DNA from 3 places in the Streptomyces sp. BRA346 genome. Region 1 is predicted to be linked to each of the others. Evidence: riboswitches for the same ligand, from Rfam matches in the RefSeq annotation. Region 1 holds a riboswitch; each other region holds the start of a gene.

Region 1 (7,487 bases):
GGTGTTGGTCTGACCGGGCAAGCGCACTCCTTGGGCAATCGACTTGGACGAATGCCCAATCTAGCATGGGTGGCCGCAGAGACGGCCTGCGGCCACAAGGGTCCCCATCGGGATCGGATGTGCGCACATTCCGTGCTGAGGCGGAAGGGGAAGAAGGCAGGCCCGCGCGGTGACGCTCGCGCCATGTGTGTCGTCCACGCCTGCGGCCGCGGCTGCTCCCCGGTTTGCCCGGCGGCCTGCGGCGTTCACCGCGCGAAGGCGTTCGGCCGCACGGAACGGCGCACCGGTGTCGAGGCGTTCATGAACCTGGTCGCCCAGGCCGCGAACGTCGAGCTCTGCGCCGGAGCCAAGCGCGTGTTACGGATCGCGATCCCGGTTCGACGTGCGCACAGCGAACGGACCCGGGGCAGGTGCGCTCTTCCGGCGGGCGTGAGCCGGCGCCGCCCACGACGTGATCGGTGACGCCGGGCTGTCCACCCGGGCTGGGGTGGGACCTCGCGGTGCGTTCTGCGGGGGCCGCCGGCGCTAGAAGACGCCGCCCTTCACCGTGATCGTGATCTCGCTTCCCTTCGGCGCCTTGTCGCCGCCCGACACCGACTGGTCCTTCACCGTGTCGCCCGGGAACAGCAGCGGCTTGTCGACGTTGACCGTGAAGCCCGCGTCCTCCAGCTCTCGCTTCGCGTCGTCGATGTTGTCGCCCTCGACGTCCGGGACCTCGATCATCTGCTGGCCCTTGGAGAGGGTGAGGGTGATCGTGTCGCCCTTGGCGCCCTCGTCGCCGGACGGGGACTGTTCGGCGATCGTGCCGCGGTCCTCCTCCGAGAACACCCGGCGCTCGGCGAACTTGACCTTGAAGCCCGCCTCGCGCAGCTCGGACCGGGCGTCGGCCGGGTCGTCGCCGATGACGTCCGGGATGTCGAGCTGCTCGCCCTTGCTCACCACGATGTTCACGGGCGTGTCGGGGCGGCGGACGGCGTCCGGGCCGGGGGTGGTGGCGAGGACGGAGCCCTGTGGGGTCTCGGTGCTGAAGTCGCGGGTCACGGTGCCCACCGTCAGCCCGGCGTCGGCGATCTTCGCCTTGGCCTCGGTGAGGGGGCGGCCGACGACATTGGGCACCTCGGCGCGCGGCGGCCCCTGGGAGACGTGGATGGTGACGGTGCCGGTGGAGCGGATGCGACTCCCGACGCCGGGCTTGGTGCTGATGACCTTGTTCTTGTCGACGACGTCGCTGTAGTCCTGGACGACCTTGACGTCCAGACCGGCGCTCTCGAGCTTCTTCTCCGCGTCCGCGCGGTCCATCTTCAGCACGGACGGCACGTTGGTGAACTGCCCGGCGCTGATGTACCAGACCCCGGCGCCGATGCCGAGCGCCAGCAGCACGGCGGCGACGATCGTCACCACCCCGCGCCGCGGCAGACGGCGGCGCGGCCGCGGCTCGGGCGGGTCCTGAGGGAGTTCCAGGCGGCTGGTGTGGTTCACCTCGTCCTGCGGCACGGCCCCCGCCGGGCGCGGGATCACCGTCGTACGGTCTTCGGAACCGCCGCCGAGCGCCTCCTCGTGGGCCTGCGGCGGTACGGCGTCGAGCTGGGCGTCGGTGAGGGCGGCCCGCGCCGTCCGCACCTGGCCGAGGAGTCCGACGGCGTCCGCGGGCCGCAGCGCCACATCGCGCGCGGTGGCGGAGGCGACCAGTCCGTCCAGCTCCGGCGCGACCTCGGGCGCGGCGGCGGACGGCGGCGGGACGTCCTCGTGGAGATGCTGGTAGAGGACCTGCGCCGGGGTGCTGCCGCCGTGCGGCTTGGAGCCGGTGAGCATCTCGTACAGGACGACGCCGCACGCGTAGACATCGGCGCGGGTGTCGGCCGTACCGTGCTCGATCTGCTCGGGCGCGAGGTAGGACACGGTGCCCAGGACGGATCCGGTGGACGCGCTGGTGTTGGTGTCCACGGCCCTGACCAGGCCGAAGTCGGCGACCTTGACCCGGCCGTCGTCGCCGATCAGGACGTTCTCCGGCTTCATGTCGCGGTGGACGAAGCCCGCGCGGTGGGCGGCGCCGAGCGCGGCGAGCACCGGTTCCAGGATGTCCAGCGCGGCACGGGGCTGGAGGGCGCCGCGCTCGCGCAGCACGTCGCGCAGGGTGCACCCGGCGACGTACTCCATGGCCAGGTAGACGTGGGCGCCGTCGGTGCCCTGGTCGTAGACGCCCACCACGTTGGCGTGCGCGAGTCTGGCGACGGACTTGGCCTCGCGGATGAAGCGGTCCACGAAGGCGGCGTCCGAGGCGAGGCTCTGGTGCATCACCTTCAGGGCGAGGACGCGGTCGAGCCGCGTGTCGACGGCCCGGTAGACCGTCGCCATCCCGCCCACGGCGATGCGCGCCTCAACGCGGTAGCGGCCGTCGAGCACCTGCCCGACGAGGGGGTCCTGGAGCGTCGTATCCACGAGAACGCAGTCTACGAGCCGTCAGCGCCGCGTCGGGCCGCCCGCCCCATCTCCGGTGCGGACTGCGACACAACGGTGACCTGTGCCTCAGTTGTGCGAGGCCGCGGCCAGGGCGGCCAGCTCCTCCAGGGCGGAGGTCCAGGCCAGGGCGGCGTACTCGGCGTGCTTGGCCTTGGCCTCGTCCGGGAGGTCGAGCGCGCGGATGCCGGTCTCGGCGAGGCGGAGGCGGGTGCCCGCGCCCTCCGGGGAGAGCGTGAATTCGACCACGGTGGACTGGCCGGGGCCGAGCGGGGCGCGGTCGGGGGCGTGGGCCAGCCGGAAGCGGAAGAGTGCGTCGGGGACCGCGCGCTCGACCCGGCCGTGGAACTCCCCGTGCTCGTCCCAGCGGAAGCGGACGGTGCCGCCGGGACGCGGGTCGATCTCGCAGCCGCCGGGGGCGTACCAGGTGCGGATGTGCTCCGGCGTGGTCAGCACCCGCCAGACCCGGTCGATGGGGGCGGGGACGTACGCCTCGCGCTCGATCCGGTCGGCCACGGTCACGGCTGTCGGCTCCCTCACGGCGACCACCTCCGCATTCCACGGTAGGCCGCCCCGTACCACTCCGTACGGCCGCGTCACGCGAACGCGGGCCGCTCCGGGTCGAGCGCGGCCAGCCCCTCGGCCGGGGACGACGCCTCGGCGAAGTGGCGGCGGGGGATGCGGCCCGCCCGGTGCGCCAGCCGCCCCGCGGCGACCGCGTGCCGCATCGCCCCGGCCATCAGCACCGGCTCCTGGGCGCGCGTCACGGCCGAGGCCAGCATGACGGCCGCGCACCCCAGCTCCATGGCGAGCGCCGCGTCGGACGCCGTGCCCGCGCCCGCGTCGAGGATCACCGGGACTCCGGCGTGCTCGGTGATCAGCTGGAAGTTGTGCGGGTTGCGGATGCCGAGGCCGGAGCCGATCGGCGAGCCCAGCGGCATGATCGCGGCGCAGCCGACGTCCTCCAGCTTGCGGGCCAGAACCGGGTCGTCGTTGGTGTACGGCAGGACCGTGAAGCCGTCGTCCACCAGGGTCTCGGCGGCGTCCAGCGTCTCGATGGGGTCGGGGAGCAGGGTGCGCTCGTCGGCGACGACCTCCAGCTTCACCCAGTCGGTGCCCAGCGCCTCGCGGGCGAGCCGGGCGGTCAGCACGGCCTCACCGGCGGTGAAACAGCCCGCGGTGTTGGGCAGCGGGCGGATGCCGTGCCGGTTCAGTACGGACAGCACCGAGCCCTGCACCGTGGGGTCGAGGCGGCGCATCGCGACCGTGGTCAGCTCGGTGCCGGAGGCGATCAGCGAGCGTTCCAGGATGTCCAGGCTGGGCGCGCCGCCGGTTCCCATGATCAGGCGGGAGCCGAAGGTCGTACCGGCGATGGTGAGCGGATCGGCGTCGGTGAGGACCTGATCCAGCGTCGTGGCGTGGGACATGGGGGTTCAGCCTCCTTGGACCGCGGTGAGGACCTCGACGCGATCGCCGTCGCCGAGCGGGGTCGCGGGCCACTGGCCGCGCGGGACGACCGTCTCGTTGACGGCCGCGGCGACGCCCGAGGGCGCCTGGGTGAGGGTCGCGACGACCCCGTCGAGAGTGGTGCCGTCGGGCAGCTCGCGGGGCTCGCCGTTCACGGTCACGGTCATGCGGTGTGCTCCTGTACTGCTGCGGTGGGGAGAGGCGGGGTCGCCGCGAAGCGCCGCGGGGAGAACGGCCGCGCCTCGGGCGGCAGTTCGCCGCTCGCCAGGGCCTCGGCCATGACGTCGCCGGTGATCGGGGTGAGCAGGACGCCGTTGCGGTAGTGGCCGGTGGCCAGCTGGAGGCCGGGCAGCTCGGTCGGGCCGAGCAGCGGGGCGTTGTCGGGGGAGCCGGGGCGCAGCCCGGCCAGGGTCTCGACGAGCGGCAGTTCGGTGATGCCGGGCACCAGCTCGTGGGCGTCGCGCAGCAGCTCGTACACCCCGCCCGCGGTGACGGTGGTGTCCCAGCCCAGCTCCTCCGTCGTCGCGCCGACGACCAGCTCGCCGTTCTCGCGCGGGACGAGGTAGACGTGCCCGCCGCGCACCACGGCCCGCACGGTCCGGGACAGGAAGGGCGCGTACGGGCCGGGCACCGACAGCCGCAGGACCTGGCCCTTGACGGGGCGCACGGGCGGCAGGACCTCCTCGGGCACGCCGGGGAGCCGCCCGCTGAGGCTGCCCGCGGCCAGTACGGTCTGCCCGGCGGTCAGCCGGGTGCGCGCGCCGTCGGCCAGCTCGGCCCCGGTGGCGCGGTCGCCGTCGCCGTTCAGCAGCAGCCGCTCGGCGCGGACGCGGTGGAGGACCACCCCGGCGCGTTCGCACGCCGCCAGCAGCGCCGCCGCCAGCCGCCGCGGGTCGACCTGGTGATCGCCGTCGACGCGCAGGCCCCCGCGTACGCCCGGCGCGAGCATCGGCTCCAGGCGCCTGCATTCGCGCCCCGTGAGCCACTGTGCGTCCAGTCCCAGCCGCTGCTGGAAGCCGTGCAGCTCGCGCAGATGGGCCCGGTCGTCCGCGTCGAGCGCGACCGAGAGCGTCCCGCAGGTACGGAAGGCCAGGTCATGGCCGCTCGCCTGCTCCAGCTCCGGCACGAAGGACGGGTAGCGGCGCGCCGAGGCCAGGTTCAGCCCGAGCAGGGTCTGCTCGCCGTAGTGCAGCTCGGTGACGGCCGCCAGCATCCCGGCCGCGACCCGGGCGGCCCCGCCGCCGGGCGCCGGGTCGACGACGGCGGTGCGCAGGCCCCGCTGGGCCGCCCGCCAGGCCGTGACCAGGCCGATGATGCCGCCGCCGATGACGAGGACGTCGTACGGTGCGGCGTTGCCTTGAGGCGTTTCATGTGGGGTGTGCATGGGCTGGTCGCCCCCTCCCTTCGCCGGCATGACCCGGATCAGGTTCGTACGGTCGGAGGCCGCGCCAGCCTCCCTCTCAGCCCGGTGCGCCCGGGCTCCCGCGAGTGCTCTGTCCCGCCACCCTAGTACGCGCCCCGAATCGCCCGGAAGGGAGCGTCCCGGGCGGTGCCGGGCACGAAGCCCCGCGCCCCGGTACGACGGGCCGTCCGGTCCGTCGGGCTGTGCCCGAGATCTCGTCGTGCGCTCTCCGGTCCGCCCCACCTGCCGCAATACAGTGATCGTGTGAGCGATGAGACGACGAAGACGATGGCGTCCTCGGCGGGTGGCGGCGGACAGCGGGTGGTGATCGTCGGCGCTGGGATGGCGGGGGTGCAGACCGCGGTGGCGCTGCGGGAGCAGGGCTGGACCGGGGAGATCCTGCTGTTGGGAGCCGAGCCCCATCAGCCGTACGACCGGCCGCCGCTGTCCAAGGCCGTGCTGCTCGGCAAGGCCGAAGGGTCCGCGTTCGACGTGGACTTCGCCGCGCTCGGCATCGAGCTGCGCCTCGGCGTCCCGGTGACCGGGCTGGACACGGACGGGCGCACGGTCGAGACCGGGTCCGGCCCGGTCCCGTACGACGTCCTGGTGATCGCCACCGGCGCCGAGCCGGTCGCCCTGCCCGGCAGCGAGGGCGTGCCCGGCGTCCATCTGCTGCGCACCCTGGACGACGCCGAACGGCTGCGCCCGGTGCTCGCCGCGCAGCAGGAGATCGTGGTGGTGGGGGCGGGCTGGATCGGCGCGGAGTTCGCGACCGCGGCCCGCGAGGCGGGCTGCACGGTGACGGTCGTCGAGGCCGCGGACCGGCCGCTGGCGGGCGCCCTCCCGGCGGAGGTCGCCGCCCACATGACCGGCTGGTACGCGGACTACGGCGCCACCCTGGTCACCGGCGCCCGGGTCACCGCGCTCGACCAAAACGGGCTCCAGCTCGGCGACGGCACCCGGCTGCGGGCCGGTGCGGTGGTCGTCGGCATCGGCGCCCGGCCCGCGACCGGCTGGCTGGCCGGTTCGGGCGTCGAACTCGCCGAGGACCGGTCCATCGCCGCCGACGCGGGGCTGCGCACCTCGGCGCCCGACGTGTACGCCGTCGGCGACTGCGCGTCCTTCCCGTCCGCCCGCTACGGGACCCGGCTGCTGGTGCACCACTGGGACAACGCGCTCCAGGGGCCGCGGACGGTCGCCGCCAACGTGGTCGGCAGCCGGACCGCGCACTTCCCCGGCCAGGTCTACGACCCGGTGCCGTACTTCTGGTCCGAGCAGTTCGGGAGGTTCGTGCAGTACGCGGGGCACCACTCGGACGCCGACGAACTGGTCTGGCGGGGCGACCCGGACGGCGCCGCCTGGTCGGTGTGCTGGCTGCGGGACGGGGCCCTGGTCGCCCTGCTGGCGGTCGGCCGTCCGCGCGATCTGGCCCAGGGCCGCAAGCTGATCGAACGCGGCGCCCGGCTGGACCGGACCCGGGCCACGGATCCGTCGGTGCCGCTGAAGTCGGCCGTTCTGTGACCCGCCGGTACCCCCGTGAGCAGGGGGCGGGGCCGGGCGTCCGCCGTGCGGGCCCCGCATCCGGCGGCCCGCACGGCGGACGCCCGGCTACCCACTGTCAGTCCCAGATGGCAGGCTTGTTCTGTGACCGAGATTGACGCAAAGATCGATGCTCTCGTCCCCGCCTGGCTCACCCTCCCCGACGTCGCCGACCGGCTCGGCGTCGAGGTGACCCGCGTGAGGCAGTTGGTCAAGGAGGGCCAGCTGATCGCGGTGCGCCGTGGCGAGAACCGGGTGCTCCAGGTGCCCGACGACTTCATCGGTGACGGCAAGGTCGTCAAGGGCCTCGTGGGGACCTTGACACTGCTCAAGGACGACGGCTTCAGCGACGAGGAGATGCTGGAGTGGCTCTTCACCCCTGACCCGAGCCTGCCGGGCACCCCGGCCCAGGCGCTGCGCGAGAATCGCGGCACGGAAGTGAAGCGGCGCGCGCAGGCGCTCGCCGTCTGACGTCGCCCGCCGTTCTCCGAACCACTTCTGATCCACTTCTGAACCACCAGGCGTACGGGCGGGGCCGACCCTGCCCGTACGCCGCACGATCCGGGGGGAAACCCACCCATGACCGCACGCGAGCAGCTGGCCGACGCCCGCCTCTACCTGT
Region 2 (7,487 bases), on a different contig from region 1:
GGCCGGGGGCCGCGGCACCGCGGTCGGCCGTGCCCACCGTGGCGACCGGCCCGCTCACCCCGGCGGCCCACCGCGCGGCGTCCGCCCTGCCGTGGGGCGTCGCGCTACTCGCGGTGGGGCTCGCGCTGGAGGCGTACGCGGTGCGCGGGGCGCATCCGTCCCCCGGCGCGCTGGTGTCGCCGTCCGGGCGGTTCGGCGGCAGCGTGCCCGAGGTGGTGGGCGGCTGGGTGCTGACGGTGGCCGGGCTGGTCCTGGCCGGACCCGGGCTCGTCCACGGCTGCGGCCGGTTGCTGGCCATGGGGCGGCCGGGCCCGCTGCGGCTGCTGGCGGGGCGCATGCTCCAGCAGGAGGCCGGGCTGATCGGGCGTCCGGTGGGGGTGCTGTGCGCGGTCGCCGCCGGGCTGTACGGGGCGCTGCGGCTGCACGCGGCGGCCCACGGTCGCTCCGGCGCCGACTCCTTCGGTCCGCTCACCGACCTGGGCGTGGTCCTGGTCCTGATGTGCGCGTTCACCACGGTGCTCAACGCGGCGCTGGAGGCGCGGAGCGCGCGCCGACGCACCACGGCCGCGCTGCTGCGCCTCGGCGCGTCGGCCCGTCTGCTGCGGGGCGCGGCCGTGCTGCGCGGTGCGGCGCTGCTGCTCCTGCTGGCGCCGGTGGCGTGGGGCGTGGGCCAGTTGACGACGATGCCGTTCACCCACTCCTGAGTCCACCGCTCCTGCCCCCGCCGCCGTCCGGTGTGATTAGCATGACGCCGTGCAGACCGATGACGCTTCCACCACCGCACCCGACGTCGAAATAGAGTCCCTGGAGGAGTTCGACCAGGTCGTCGCCCGCGGCACCCTGGCCGGATACCGGGTCCAGTCCGTCGATCTGACGGCCCGTACGTCCGCGCTGCTGTCCACCGACATCGACCGGGCGGTCTTCCTGGGCTGCCCGATGGAGCCGGAGGCCGCGGCGCGGGTCCGGGCGCAGGGGGCGCTGGTCTTCCCGCCCGTGCCGGACCTGCCGTTCGACCCGTACCGCGGCACCCTCTACACCGCGGCCGAGCTGTTCGAGAGCCTGGACGACGGGACGGACGGGTACGCGGGCACGCCGGACGCGCGCGCCTACGCCTGGTTCCGGCGGACCAAGGCGGACGGCGACATCTTCTCCTCGATGCTGCGCTCGATCCACGACGACGCCGTCTCCGACGCGCTGGACGAACTGCTCACCGGCGCCCGGGTGGTGGGCGTGATGGGCGGCCACGCCCTGGAGCGCGGCTCCGAGGGGTACGCGGGCGCCGCCCGGCTCGGGCAGGCGCTGGCGCGGTCCGGGCTGACGGTCGCGACGGGCGGCGGCCCGGGCGCGATGGAGGCCGCCAACCTGGGCGCGTACACGGCGCCTCTTCCGGACGCGGCGCTGAAGGAGGCGCTGGAACTCCTCGCCGGGCAGCCCTCGTTCCGCCCGTCGGTGGGCGCCTGGGCCGGGGCCGCGTTCGCGGTGCGGGAGCGGTGGCCGGACGGCGGCGCGTCGGTCGGGATTCCGACCTGGTTCTACGGGCACGAGCCGCCGAACGCCTTCGCCTCGCACATCGGCAAGTACTTCGCCAACGCGACCCGCGAGGACGGGCTGCTGGCCCGTTCGAACGCGGGCGTCGTCTTCCTGCCCGGCGCCGCCGGAACCCTCCAGGAGATCTTCGACAACGCCACGCCGAACTACTACGAGTCGCGCGGCGAGCCGACCCCGATGGTGCTGGTGGACCGCGACCACTGGACACGCCGGCTGCCGGCCTGGCCGCTGCTCGAAGCGCTCGCGGAGGGGCGGTCGATGAAGGCCCGTATCGCGCTGGTGGACTCGGTGGACGAGGCCCCGGACGCGCTCGCCTCCCTGACGGGCTGAGCACCGGCCCGACGGGCTGAACTTCCCTACGCCGAACCGCGGACCCTACGACGCGCCGCGCGCCCTACGCCGAACCGCGCGCCCTACGACCCGTCGAGCACCACCACATCCGCGGAGTCGAAGATCGCCCCGACCCGGTCCCCCGCCTCCGGGGCGTCCCGGAGCGCGCAGGACGCCTCCAGGCGGGGCCCGTGCTCCGGCTGGAGGACGACCGCCACATGGTCGCCGCGGAAGGTGCGTGCGGCGACCGTGCAGGGCAGCCCGTCCGCGGGGTCCGTCAGCCGTATCCCACCCGGGCGGACCAGCAGCCGGCCCGGACCGGGCCGGGAGCCGGGCGGCACCGGCAGCTTGCCCCAGCAGGTGTCGGCGATCTCGCCGTGCACGATCGCCTCGACCACGTTGTCGAAGCCGAGGAAGCGGGCGACGAACTCGTTCGCGGGCCGCTGCCACACCTCCAGCGGGGTGCCGGACTGCGCGATCCTGCCGTCCTCCATGACCACGACCCGGTCGGCGAGCGCGAACGCCTCGCCCTGGTCGTGGGTGACGGCGAGGACCGTGGTGCCCAGCCGGGCGAACAGCTCCCGCAGCTCCATGACCAGCCGCTCCCGCAGCCCGCGGTCGAGCTGGCCCAGCGGCTCGTCCAGCATCAGCAGCCGCGGCCGGGGCGCCAGCGCGCGGGCGAGCGCGACACGCTGCTGCTCACCGCCGGACAGCGAGTCGACGGGCCGCCGCTGCGCGCCGGGCAGTCCGACCAGGTCGAGCAGTTCGGCGACCCGGCGGTCCGCCTCCGCGCGCCCCGCTCCCCGCATCCGCAGCCCGAAGGCGACGTTGCCGCCCACGTCGCGCTGTGGGAAGAGCTGATGGTCCTGGAACATCAGCCCCACCCCGCGCCGATGGGTGGGCACGCCGCTCTGGTCGCGGCCCGCGAGCCAGACCCGGCCGGAGGCGGCGCGCTGGAGTCCGGCCACCACACGCAGCATCGTGGACTTGCCGCTGCCGCTGGGGCCCAGCACACAGACGGTCTCGTGCTCGGCGACGTCCAGGTCGACGGCGTCGAGCGCGTCGTTGCGGCCGTAACGGACCGTCACCTCGTCCAGTCGCAGCAGCGTCATCAGGCTCCCCGCGCTGTCAGACATGTCAGAACTCCCCCGAGCGGTCGGTCCGGATGCGCTCCAAGACCAGCAGGGAGCAGGCGCACACCAGCATCAGGATCGTGCTCAGGGCCATCGCCTGCCCGTAGCTGAGCTGTCCCGCGCGGCCCAGGAAGCGCGCGACGGCCACCGGGAGGGTGGGGAGGTCGGGCCGGGCGATGAACACCGTGGCCCCGAACTCGCCGAGCGACACGGCGAACGCGAAACCCGCCGCGACCGCCAGCGCCCGCCCCACCAGCGGCAGGTCCACCTCGCGCCAGGCGCGCAGCGGGGACGCGCCGAGCACGGCGGCGGCCTCCCGCAGCCGGTGGTCCACGGCCCGCAGGACGGGCAGCAGGGTGCGGACGACGAAGGGCACGCCCACCAGGGCCTGGGCGAGCGGCACGATGAGCCAGGAGGCGCGCAGGTCCAGCGGGGGTTCGTCGAGCGCGATGAGGAAGCCGAAGCCGACGGTGACGGCGGAGGTGCCCAGCGGCAGCATCAGCAGCGCGTCGAAGCCGCGGACGAGGCGCCCGGCCCTGCGGGTGAGCGCGGCGGCGGCGAGGCCGCCGACGAGGACGGCGAAGACGGTGGCGACGGCCGCGTACTGGAGGGAGTTCCCGATGGCGTCCACGGGGGCCACGAAGAAGGTGCCGCCGCTGTCGGCGGCGGACTGAAGCGCCCGGTAGTACGTGAACCCGTAGCCGTCCGGCCCGTGGAGCGAGCGTTCCACCAGCACCGCGAGCGGCAGCACGATCAGCAGCGCGACGACGGCCAGCACCCCCGCGAGCAGCCCCCACTGCGCCGGGCCCTGGGGACGGCGCGCGGTCCGGGCGGCGTCGACGAGCCGTAGCGCGCCCTCCCGGCGGCGTACGGTCCAGGCGTGCAGGGCGAGGACGGCCGCGACCGCCGCGAACTGCACGAGGGTCAGCACCGCGGCCGTCGGCAGGTCGAGCAGCTGCGCGGTCTGCCGGTAGATGGCCACCTCCAGGGTGGCGTAGCGCGGACCGCCGAGGATCTGGATCACGCCGAAGGAGGTGAACGTGAACAGGAAGACCATCAGCGCGGCGGCGGCCACGGCGGGGCCCAGCGCGGGCAGGGTGACCCGGCGCCAGGCCGCGAGGCGGCTCGCGCCGAGCACCCGGGCGGCCTCCTCCTGGCGTGGGTCGAGCTGCGCCCACAGCCCGCCGACGGTGCGGACGACCACCGCGTAGTTGAAGAAGACGTGGGCCAGCAGGATCGCCCAGACGCTGGTGTCGAGCCGTATCCCCCACAGCTCGTCCAGCAGCCCGCCGCGCCCGAGCAGCCCCAGGAACGCCGACCCGGCGACGACGGTCGGCAGCACGAACGGCACGGTCACCACGGCGCGCAGCAGCCCCTTGCCGGGGAAGTCGAAGCGGGCGAAGACATACGCGCCGGGCAGCGCGACCGCCAACGTCAGCCCGGTCGAGGCGGCAGCCTGCCAGCCGGTGAACCACAGGGTGTGCAGGACGGACGGGTCGCCCAGCACCTCGGGTATCCGCTCAAGGCGCCACCGGCCGCCGACGCGCAGCCCGCGGGTGACGATCGCGGCCACGGGATACGCGAAGAAGACGCCGAAGAACGCGAGCGGCACGGCCATGAGGGCGAGCCGCAGGGCGGTGCCGCGTGCCTTCCCCTCGCCCTTCTCACGGTTCTCGCGGGGCTCTACAGAACGAGCGAGGACCATGCCTTGACCCAGGGCTCACGGTTCTTGGCTATCTTCCGCGGGGGCAGGGTGGCCGGGTCGGCGACCTTGACCCCGTACCGGGTGAAGACCTCCGGCAGCTCGGCGCCCTCGCGCACCGGATTGACGTACATGTTCAGCGGTACGTCCTCCTGGAATCGCTTGGTCAGCAGGAAGTCCAGCAGCGCCTTGCCCCCCTTGGTGTTGCCCGCGCCCTTCAGCAGCCCGGCGAACTCCGTCTGCCGGAAGCAGGTGCCGTCCGCCACCCCGGTCGGGGCCTTGGCGGGCTTCGACTTCGCGTCCGCCACCTCGGCGGGCGGGCTGGAGGCGTACGAGACGACGAGCGGCTTGTCGCCCTTGGCGCCGCCCGCCGAACCGGAGAAGCGGTCGTAGTACGCCTGCTCCCAGCCGTCGACCACCTCGACGCCGTTGGCCCGCAGCTTCTTCCAGTAGTCGCGCCAGCCGTGGTCGCCGTAGCGGGCGGCGGTGCCGAGGAGGAAGGCGAGACCGGGGGACGAGGTGGCGGCGTTCTCGGTGACCAGCAGGTTCTTGTACGCGGGCTTGGTCAGGTCGGCGAACGTCTTCGGCGGCGCGAGCTTCTTGCGCTCGAAGTAGGCGCGGTCGTAGTTGACGCAGATGTCGCCGTAGTCGACCGGGGTGACGCGGTGCTTCGCCCGGTCGAGCTGGAACGCCGCGGGGACCTTGTCCAGGCCCTTCGCCTCGTACGCCGTGAACAGGTCGTTGCCGAGCGCGCGCGAGAGGAGGGTGTTGTCGACGCCGAAGAACACATCGCCCTGCGGATGGCCCTTGGACAGGATCGCCTGGTTGACGGCGGCCCCCGCGTCACCACCGGCCTGTACCCGCACCTTGTAGCCGGTCGTGCGGGTGAACTCCTTGAGGACGGCCTTGGACGCCGCGAACGAGTCGTGCGAGACCAGGGTGACGGTCTTGGAGTCCTTGCCGTCCGCCGCGTCCCCGCCGCAACCGGTGAGGACGCCGGTGCCGAGGGATCCGACGAGGGCGGCGGTGACGGCACGCCGAAGATGGCTGTTCATGGTGAGGCTGACTCCCTACGCCGGTATGACCCGGATCAGGTTGGAGGGTCTGCGGCCGTGCCGCACTCTCAGCGCTGTCGCGCTCCCCTGTCGGAATGTTCATTTGTGCGCCGCGATACGACGGTTGTGCGGCGCTTGTGCGAAGGCACCGTATCAGCCGTATCAGTCGGCGGTTCTCAGCGCTCCGTGGCCGCCAGCTGGCCGCACGCCCCGTCGATCTCCTGCCCCCGGGTGTCCCGGACGGTCACCGGCACCCCGTGCCGCTCCAGGGCGGCCACGAACGCCTTCTCGTCCTCGGGCCGGGACGCCGTCCACTTGGAGCCGGGCGTCGGGTTGAGCGGGATGAGGTTGACGTGCACCCGGTGGCCCTTGAGCAGCCGGCCGAGCAGGTCGGCGCGCCACGCCTGGTCGTTGATGTCCTTGATCAGGGCGTACTCGATGGAGATCCGTCGGCCGGACTTCTCCGCGTACTCCCACGCCGCGTCCAGGACCTCGCGCACCTTCCAGCGGGTGTTGACCGGGACGAGGGTGTCGCGCAGCTCGTCGTCGGGCGCGTGGAGGGAGACCGCCAGGCGGCACTTGAAGCCCTCGTCGGCGAACCGCAGCATCGCCGGGACCAGTCCGACGGTCGAAACCGTGATTCCGCGCTGCGAAAGACCGAGCCCGTCGGGCTCGGGGTCGGTGAGCCGGCGGATGGCACCGATGACCCGGTTGTAGTTGGCCAGCGGCTCGCCCATGCCCATGAAGACGATGTTGGACAGCCGGGCCGGGCCCCCGGGGATCTCTCCGTCCCTCAGGGCCCGCATGCCGTCGACGATCTGGTGCACGATCTCGGCGGTGGACAGGTTGCGGTCCAGACCCGCCTGGCCGGTGGCGCAGAACGGGCAGTTCATGCCGCAGCCCGCCTGGGAGCTGATGCACATGGTGACCCGGTCCGGGTAGCGCATCAGCACGGACTCCACGAGCGTGCCGTCGAAGAGCCGCCACAGGGTCTTGCGGGTGGTGTCGTTGTCGCAGCTGATGTGCCGCACGACGCTCATCAGGTCCGGCAGCAGCCCGGCCGCGAGCTTCTCGCGCGCGCCGGCCGGTACGTCGGTCCACTGGGCGGGGTCGTCGGTGTACCGGGCGAAGTAGTGGCGCGACACCTGAGCGGCCCGGAAGGGCTTCTCCCCGAGGGCGGCGACGGCCTCGCGGCGCTCGGCGGGCGTGAGGTCGGCGAGGTGCCGCGGGGGCTTCTTGGCCCCACGCGGCACGGCGAAAGTGAGTTCTCCGGGCTTAGGCATGGCCGTACCAGTGTCGCAGACATGCGGAAGGCCCCGCGCCACGGGCGGCGCGGGGCCCGGAGAGTGCGATCCGTTACGCGGCTCAGCCGCCGCCCACGAAGATCACGAACAGCAGCCACACCACGGGAGCGGTGGGCAGCAGCGAGTCGAGCCGGTCCATGATCCCGCCGTGGCCGGGCAGCAGCTTGCCCATGTCCTTGATGCCGAGGTCACGCTTGATCATGGACTCGCCGAGGTCCCCCAGGGTCGCGCTGACCGCGACGGCGAGGCCGAGCAGCAGCCCCTGCCACCACACGCCGTCCTCGATGAGGTACTGCATGCACAGCGCGCCGACGACCATCGCGAACGCCACCGCGCCCAGCAGCCCCTCGCGGGTCTTGCCGGGGCTGATGCGGGGTGCGAGCGGATGCTTGCCGAAGCGCCAGCCCACCGCGTA
Region 3 (7,487 bases), on a different contig from region 1:
GACGGCGGCGGCTGGCACGTGCAGGCCGTCCTGCCGCTGGCCTAGGGTTCTCCACACGACAGTCCGGGCGCCTGCGATCATGTCGGGTATGACGATCCGGGTGCTCCTCGCCGACGACCAGGAGATGGTCCGCGCCGCGTTCCGCATGATCATCGACTCCCAGCCGGACATGCGGGTCGTGGCCCAGGCGGCGGACGGCACCGAGGCGGTCGACCAGGCCCGCGAGCTGCGCCCCGACGTCTGCCTCCTGGACATCCGCATGCCCCGGCTGGACGGTCTGGAGGCCACCCGGCTGCTCGCCGGGCCCGACGTTCCCGACCCGCTGAACGTCCTCATCGCCACCACCTTCGACCTCGACGAATACGTCTACCGCGCGCTGCGCAACGGCGCGTGCGGCTTCCTCCTCAAGGACGGGGCCCCCGGGCTGCTCACCGAAGCGGTGCGGGCCGCCGCGGCGGGCAACTCGCTGATCTCCCCCTCGGTGACCGTCCGCCTCCTCGCGCAGATGGCGCCCTACCGCCGAGCCCCCGCCCCCTCCGAGGCCCGGCCGGACCGTACGGCGGGGGGCGGGCGCCCGGACGCGCTGACCGAGCCGCTGACCCAGCGCGAACTGGACGTCGTACGCCGGGTGGCCCGGGGCCGTACCAACGAGGAAGTGGCCGCCGACCTCTACGTCACCCTCTCCACGGTCAAGACCCACCTCGGCAACGTGCAGCGCAAGCTCGCCGCCCGCAACCGCGTCGAAATCGCCGCCTGGGCCTGGGAGAACGGGATCTGCCAGGACTGACCACGCCACCGCCCCGCCCGTCAGGCGCGGGAGAGCGCGTGCGCGGGCGGAACGCGCAGCGCCTGACGGGTCGGCAGCTCGACGGTGAGGAACGCGATGCCCGCCAACACGACCGCGACGACCGGCGCGAGCCACGGCGGACCCGCGGGCCACGGGCGGTGGAGGAAACCGGCGGACAGCAGCGCCAGGGGGACGACGGACAGCACCAGCCCGGTGGCCAGCGCCAGCCCGGAGATCAGCGCCGCCTCGCGGCGCATCATCGCCCGGATCTGGCGCGGTGTGGCGCCGATCAGCCGCAGCGCGGCGAGTTCGGTGCGCCGCTGGGTGGTGGTGGCGATCAGCTTGTTGGCGATCCCGAGCAGGAGGTAGCCGAGCAGCACGGCGAGCACCGCGACGTTGATCCACAGCTCGGGCGCGGTGCCGCCCACCCCGCCGGGCCGGGGTCCGGAACGGTCGTCGTCCAGGGCCAGGCCCGGCCGGTCCGCGGCCAGTGCGGCCACCCGGTGCCGGGCCTCCCCGGTGCCGTCGGTACGGATCAGCACGCTCTGGTCGAGGCCCGCCGTGGTGTGTCCGGTGGCCAGGTCCCTGGAGAGCACCACGGGCCCGAAGCCGAGGCCGCGCGCGTACGTGGCCACCACCCGGGCGGTGACCCGGGCGCCGTCGCCGAGCACCAGCTCCACCTCGCCGCCCCGGGTGCGCCGCGCGACCCGGCGGCATCGGTGGAGACGGCGACGGTGGCGCCCGTCAGCCTCGCCAGGCTGCCGTCGCGCACATCCAGGTCGAGGACGCCCCGCGCCTCCGGGGTCAGCACCAGCGCCCGGGAACGCGCCCGGCTGTCCCGGTGGGGCCCGGAAATCCTCGTCCCGGAGCCCGGTCCGCGGCGGCTGCGGGCCGCCGTCGCGGACCCCGTCGGCGGCTCGTGGTCACCGAAGGCGCCGTCCACAAGCACATCCGCAACATCTTCGCCAAGCTCGGACTGGCCCCCACCGACCGCACCGAGCGGCGCGTGGCCGCCGTGCTCCACTATCTGGACGAGGCCCGGCGCCGGGCCTGAAACCCACCCGGGGTGGGCAGCGTTCCCCCGCACGGTCGTCGAAGAGATCGGAAGGTTCGTATGAGTGGCACGCACCGGTCGCGGCAGTGGTACGAGGGTGACTCCCGCGACGCGTTCATCCACCGTGCCTGGATGCGGCGCGGCCTCCCCGACCACGCCTTCGACGGACGACCGCAGATCGTCATCTGCAACACCTGGTCCGAACTCACCCCCTGCAACAGCCACTTCCGCGAAATAGCCGACCATGTGAAACGGGGCGTGTGGGAGTCCGGCGGGGTGCCGCTGGAGCTTCCGGTGCCGTCGCTGGGGGAGACCCTGCTGCGACCGACCGCGATGTTCTTCCGCGACCTCGCCGCGATGGTGACCGAGGAACTCATCCGGGCCAACCCCGTCGACGGCGTGGTCCTGCTCGGCGGCTGCGACAAGACCGTACCGTCCCTGCTGCTGGGCGCCGCGTCGGTCGACCTGCCCACCCTGATGGTCACCGGCGGCCCCATGCTGAACGGCGCGTGGAAGGGCCGCCCGCTGGGCTGTGGCACCGGGGTGTGGGAGCTGAGCGAGGAGGTGCGGGCGGGCCGCATGGACCGCTCCGAGCTGCGCCGCGCCGAGTCGGCGATGATCCGCAGCCGGGGACACTGCAACACCATGGGCACGGCGTCCACCATGGCCTGTGCCGCCGAGGCGCTGGGCATGACCCTGCCCGGCAACGCGGGGCTCCCCGCCCCCGACAGCCGGCTGCTGGAGCTGTCCCACGCCGCGGGCAACCGCATCGTCGACATGGTGCGCGAGGACCTGCGGCCCAGCGCCGTCCTGACCGCGGAGGCGCTGCGGAACGCGGTGCGCGCGGTGGCCGCCATCGGCGGCTCCACCAACGCGGTCGTCCATCTGCTGGCCCTCGCCCGCCGGGTCGGGGCGGACTTCGGCCTGGACGACATCGACCGCGCGGGCCGCGGGATCCCCCTGCTCGCCGATGTGCAGCCCGCCGGATCCCACCTCATGGAGGACTTCCACCGCGCCGGTGGCCTGGACGCCGTCCTCGGGGAGATCAGGGACCACCTGGAACCGGCGCTCACCGTCTCCGGCCGCCCCCTCACCGAGCAGCTGTCCGGCCTGTCCAGTACCGACACCACCGTCATCCGCACCGCGGACGAGCCGATCGCCCACCGGGCCGGGCTCGCCGTGCTGCGCGGCAACCTCTGTCCCGACGGAGCCGTCATCAAGCCCGCCGCCGCGACACCGGAGCTGCTCAGCCACCGGGGCCGCGCCGTGGTGTTCGACGGGATCGAGGACTTCCGTACCCGGATCGACGACCCGGACCTGGACGTCGACGCGTCGGATGTGCTGGTCCTGCGCGGCTGCGGACCGCGCGGCTACCCCGGCATGCCCGAGGTGGGAAACATGCCCCTGCCGCCCGCGGTGCTCCGGGCCGGAGTGCGGGACATGGTGCGGATCAGCGACGCGCGGATGAGCGGAACCGCCTTCGGCACCGTCGTCCTGCACATCGCGCCCGAGTCGGCGGCGGGCGGCCCGCTCGGGCTGGTACGGACCGGCGACTGGATAGAGCTGGACGTCGAGCGGCGCCTGCTGAGGCTGGACGTCCCCGACGAGGAACTCGCCGCACGGCAACCGGTGACCGCCGCCGCGCCACCGGCCACCGGCGGATGGGAGCAGATCTACCGCGACCACGTCGAACAGGCCGACCGCGGCGCCGGACTGGACTTCCTCACCGGCACCCGCGGATCCTTCGTCGCCCGCGAATCGCACTGACGTGACGCCCACAGCGGGGGCGGACGTGACGCCCACAGCGGGGTCACAGGAACGACCCAGGCCCGGGAAAGGTTCGCCCCCTACTCTCCGGGCATGCCCACGACGCGCTCCACGGACGACGCACTGGCGCAGACCGCCGTACGAGCCCTGATCTCCCAGGCGGAGCTGACCCCCAAACCGGGCCTCGCGGACACCCGCGACCTCCAGGCCCGCGCCACCGGCACCGATCTGCTCGCCCTGCGCTGGTCGGCCAAGTCGCTGGCACCCGGGTTCGCGGCCATGGCCGCCGCCGCCCGGCGCCCCGGCGAGCCGACGCGTGCGCTCCGCGAGGAGCTGGGCGCCATCGGCCGCTGCGCCGAGTGGACCATGGCGCGGGCCGGTGGCGGCCCGGTCACCGGCCGTCTGCACCACGGGGCGCTGTGGGTGCTGGGGCTGCTGGTGGCGGCCGCCGCCCTGGAACCCGGCGCCGCCCCCGGGGATCTGACCGCCACCGCCCGGCAGCTCGCCGCCCACGCCGACCGTGGCGCCCCGCGCAAGGCCTCGGCGGGCTCGCAGGTGTCCGCCACTTACGGGGCGGCGGGCGCGCGCGGTGAGGCGCGGGCCGCGTTCCCGCACGTACGCCGCGCCCTGGACGCCCTGTCCGCGGCGCGGACCGCGGGCGCCACCGAGACACAGGCCCGGCTCGACGCGCTGCTCACCGTGATGAGCACACTCCAGGACACCGGGCCGCTGTACCAGGCGGGGCCGCCCGCCCTGCGGCGGGTGCAGGACGGGGCGCGCGGTGTGTTGGAGGCGGGCGGCGCCGCGACGGAGCGGGGCGCCGACGCCCTCGCCGCCCTCGACGCCGAGCTGCGCGCCCAGGGCATCGCGCCCCGGGGGAGTGCCGCGCTGCTGGCCGGGGCGCTGTTCCTGGACGCGCTCCCGGCCCGGGCCCGCCCCCGGGGCCACGGGGCGAAGGGTTAGCCTGAGGTCGCTCCACCGACACGGGGTGCCCCGCACGGGGCTGAGATCACACCCGTCGAACCTGAACCAGTTAGCACTGGCGGAGGGATGTCATCGATGCCGATGCCGCATGCTGCCACCGACCCGGCGACCACCGGCGCGGAATCCGTCTTCGACGGGCGGATGCCCACCGCGCCCGGCGATCTGCGCGTCGAGGCGCGCGGTATCGCGCCGGTTCCGGAAAACCACCGCTACGGCGGGCCGGGGCGCCTGTTCACCGTGTGGTTCGCCCCGAACCTGACCATGACCGGCGTGTTCACCGGCACCGTCGGCATCTCCCTCGGCCTGGACTTCGCCACCGCGCTGGCCGCCGTCGTCCTGGGCACCCTCATCGGTGCCGTGCGCACCGCGTACCTGGGCGCCTGGGGCAGTCTGACCGGCGCTGGGCAGCTGCCCCTCGCGCGGCTGGCGTTCGGCCGGGCCGTCACCGTGCCCGGCGTCCTCCAGTGGCTGTCGTCCGTCGCCTGGGACGCCCTCATCGGCCTGTTCGGCGGTGACGCGCTGGCCCGGCTGTGCGGGCTGCCGTACCTCGCGTACTACGCCGCCTTCCTCGCGGCGCTCCTCGTCTACGGCCCGCTCAGGATGCGCCGCCGTACGACCCGGTGAGACACGGGCGTTTTCGCCCGTATCCGCACGTCACACGGCATCCGGCGACCGCGCTCCGCGGCGGGCGTGGCACCCTGGGCTCCTGTTGAATCCCGCACCCCCGAGGAGACGTGCCACGTGCCGCAGAACCAGCCAGCGGAGTCCATCGCCGCCCCGGCGGTGCTCGCCGAGGAACGCAGACTCCACAAGGACCTCGGCTTCTGGGGCCTGACCGCGATCGGGTTCTCCAACATCCTCGGCTCCGGCTGGCTGTTCGCGGCCCTGTACGCCGCCCAGACCGCCGGGCCCGCCGCGCTGCTGTCCTGGATCGCGGCGGGTGTGCTGTGCGCCCTGATCGCCCTGGTGATGGTGGAGCTGGGCGCCACCCGCCCGGAGGGCGGCGGCACCGTGCGGTGGCCGCTGTACGCGAGCGGGCGGCTGGTCGGCACGATGGTCGGCTGGTCCGTCGTGCTGTCCGTCGGCGGTACGGCCGCGGAAATCAGCGCGATCATGCAGTACGCCGCGCACTATCTGCCGGGGCTCTACGACAGCGGCCGCCTCACCCTCCCGGGACTCGGCGTGGCCGTCGCGCTGAGCGTCGTGCTCACCGCGCTGAACTGGTTCGCCGTGCGGATATTCGCCCGGCTCAACAACCTGGTGTCGGTGTTCAAGGTCGTCGTCCCCGTGGTCACCGTGATCGCCCTGTTCCTGTCGGGCACCCACTCCGGGCGCCTCACCGAACACGGCGGTTTCGCACCGTACGGCTACGCGGCCTGCCTCACCGCCCTCGCCGGCGGCGGCATCGTGTACTCCGTCAACGGGTTCCAGGCGCCGCTGGACTTCTCCGGCGAGGCCCGCAATCCGCGCCGTTCCGTCCCGGCCGCGGTGCTCACCGGCATCGGCCTCGCCGTGCTGGTCTACCTCGGGCTCCAGCTCGCGTTCCTGTACACGGTGCCGGACTCCGCGCTGGGCGACGGCTGGCAGGGCGTCAACTTCGAGTCGCCCTTCGGTCAGCTCGCCCTCATCCTCAATCTGCACTGGCTGGCCACGCTGCTGTACGCGGACGCCGTGATCTCCCCGGGCGGCTCCGCCTACGTGGGCGTGGCGATCAACGCCCGGCACACCTACGCCCTCGCCAAGAACGGGCTGCTGCCCCGCTTCTTCATGCGCATCGACCCCGCGTCCGGCATGGCGCACCGCGCGCTGCTGCTCAACCTCGCGGTCATCGTCGTCTTCATGCTGCCGTTCGGCGGCTGGCAGGACATCGTGAGCGTGATGGGCGACATGTATCTGCTCATCTACGCGGCCTCGGCGGTGGCCGTCGCGGTGTTCCGGGCGCACGACCGGGAGCGGGGAGTGCCCCGGGCGGAAGGGCAGGTGCCGGGGGTGCGCTGGATCGCACCGCTCAGCTTCGTCGTGGCCAGCGAGTTCGTGTTCTGGTCCGGCTGGGACGACCTGCGGCTCGCGCTGCCCCTCGTCCTGGTCGGCGTCCCGCTCTTCCTGCTCCAGCGGCGCGGCACCGAAAACGGACTCCCCGCGCTCGGCGAGCTGCGGCACGGTGCCTGGCTGGTGTCCCACCTCGCCGCGCTGACGCTGCTGTCGTGGCTCGGCACCTTCGGCGGTTCCGGCCGTCTTCCGGCGCCGTACGACACGATCGCGGTGGGCGCTCTCGCGTTCGGCGTGTTCGGGTGGGCGGTGCGCTCGGGCGCCGCGCACCTCAGGACGGGCGCCGCGGACGCGCCGCCGGCGGCCCAGGCGGTGTGAGCACCTGCCGCCGCAGGCACAGCCGGAAATCCCCTGGCGCGGCGCTGCTCCTTCACCGATGATCGAAAGCCCACCGGCCGTGTACGACCCACCGCATACGGAGGATTGAGACGCGATGAGTGCTCGGAGTGCGCGACCCCTCCCCGAGAGCACACCCGCAGCGAAGGGGGTGGACGCGCGCGGTGTCGGCGCGTTCCTCGACGCGCTGGAGGCGGCGCCCGGCATCGAGCCGCACAGCCTGATGATCGTGCGCCACGGGCAGGTGGTCGCCTCCGGCTGGTGGGCGCCGTACACCCCGGACCGGCCGCATCTGCTCTACTCCATCAGCAAGAGCTTCACGGCGACGGCGGCCGGATTCGCGGTGGCCGAGGGGCTGATGAGCCTCGACGACACGGTGCTGTCCTACTTCCCCGAGTTCGACGCCGACATCACCGACCCCCGCAGCCGGGCCATGCTCGTCCGGCACGTCGCGTCCATGGCCAGCGGCCATCTGACCGAGACCCGGGAGCAGGCGTTCGCCCGCGACCC

Evidence for each region. A riboswitch is a leader RNA that binds a small molecule or an ion and turns the genes downstream of it on or off. The one in region 1 is predicted to bind thiamine pyrophosphate.
Region 2: it holds a riboswitch for thiamine pyrophosphate, as region 1 does, so the genes downstream of both, LCH29_RS22395 (thiamine ABC transporter substrate-binding protein) here and thiO (glycine oxidase ThiO) in region 1, are expected to answer to the same signal.
Region 3: it holds a riboswitch for thiamine pyrophosphate, as region 1 does, so the genes downstream of both, LCH29_RS02590 (cytosine permease) here and thiO (glycine oxidase ThiO) in region 1, are expected to answer to the same signal.

What each region holds. Positions count from the first base shown of each region.
Region 1 covers NZ_JAIWIH010000006.1:159,154-166,640, forward strand. Annotated here, with positions in the region: gene LCH29_RS10500 (TetR/AcrR family transcriptional regulator) at 1-21, opposite strand, end outside; gene pknB (Stk1 family PASTA domain-containing Ser/Thr kinase) at 526-2,439, opposite strand; gene LCH29_RS10510 (SRPBCC domain-containing protein) at 2,527-2,997, opposite strand; gene LCH29_RS10515 (thiazole synthase) at 3,054-3,884, opposite strand; gene thiS (sulfur carrier protein ThiS) at 3,891-4,091, opposite strand; gene thiO (glycine oxidase ThiO) at 4,088-5,308, opposite strand; TPP riboswitch at 5,307-5,420, opposite strand; gene LCH29_RS10530 (NAD(P)/FAD-dependent oxidoreductase) at 5,615-6,847, shown strand; gene LCH29_RS10535 (Rv2175c family DNA-binding protein) at 6,971-7,336, shown strand; gene thiE (thiamine phosphate synthase) at 7,445-7,487, shown strand, end outside.
Region 2 covers NZ_JAIWIH010000019.1:119,605-127,091, forward strand. Annotated here, with positions in the region: gene LCH29_RS22375 (hypothetical protein) at 1-704, shown strand, start outside; gene LCH29_RS22380 (LOG family protein) at 754-1,878, shown strand; gene LCH29_RS22385 (ABC transporter ATP-binding protein) at 1,962-2,990, opposite strand; gene LCH29_RS22390 (ABC transporter permease) at 3,016-4,716, opposite strand; gene LCH29_RS22395 (thiamine ABC transporter substrate-binding protein) at 4,695-5,768, opposite strand; TPP riboswitch at 5,764-5,867, opposite strand; gene rlmN (23S rRNA (adenine(2503)-C(2))-methyltransferase RlmN) at 5,945-7,051, opposite strand; gene LCH29_RS22405 (phosphatidate cytidylyltransferase) at 7,134-7,487, opposite strand, start outside.
Region 3 covers NZ_JAIWIH010000002.1:208,294-215,780, forward strand. Annotated here, with positions in the region: gene LCH29_RS02560 (sensor histidine kinase) at 1-45, shown strand, start outside; gene LCH29_RS02565 (response regulator) at 80-787, shown strand; gene LCH29_RS02570 (ABC transporter permease) at 808-1,458, opposite strand; partial or broken gene LCH29_RS02575 (DNA-binding response regulator) at 1,701-1,841, shown strand; gene LCH29_RS02580 (IlvD/Edd family dehydratase) at 1,902-3,608, shown strand; gene LCH29_RS02585 (triphosphoribosyl-dephospho-CoA synthase) at 3,702-4,571, shown strand; TPP riboswitch at 4,583-4,676, shown strand; partial or broken gene LCH29_RS02590 (cytosine permease) at 4,668-5,189, shown strand; gene LCH29_RS02595 (APC family permease) at 5,334-6,959, shown strand; gene LCH29_RS02600 (serine hydrolase domain-containing protein) at 7,075-7,487, shown strand, end outside.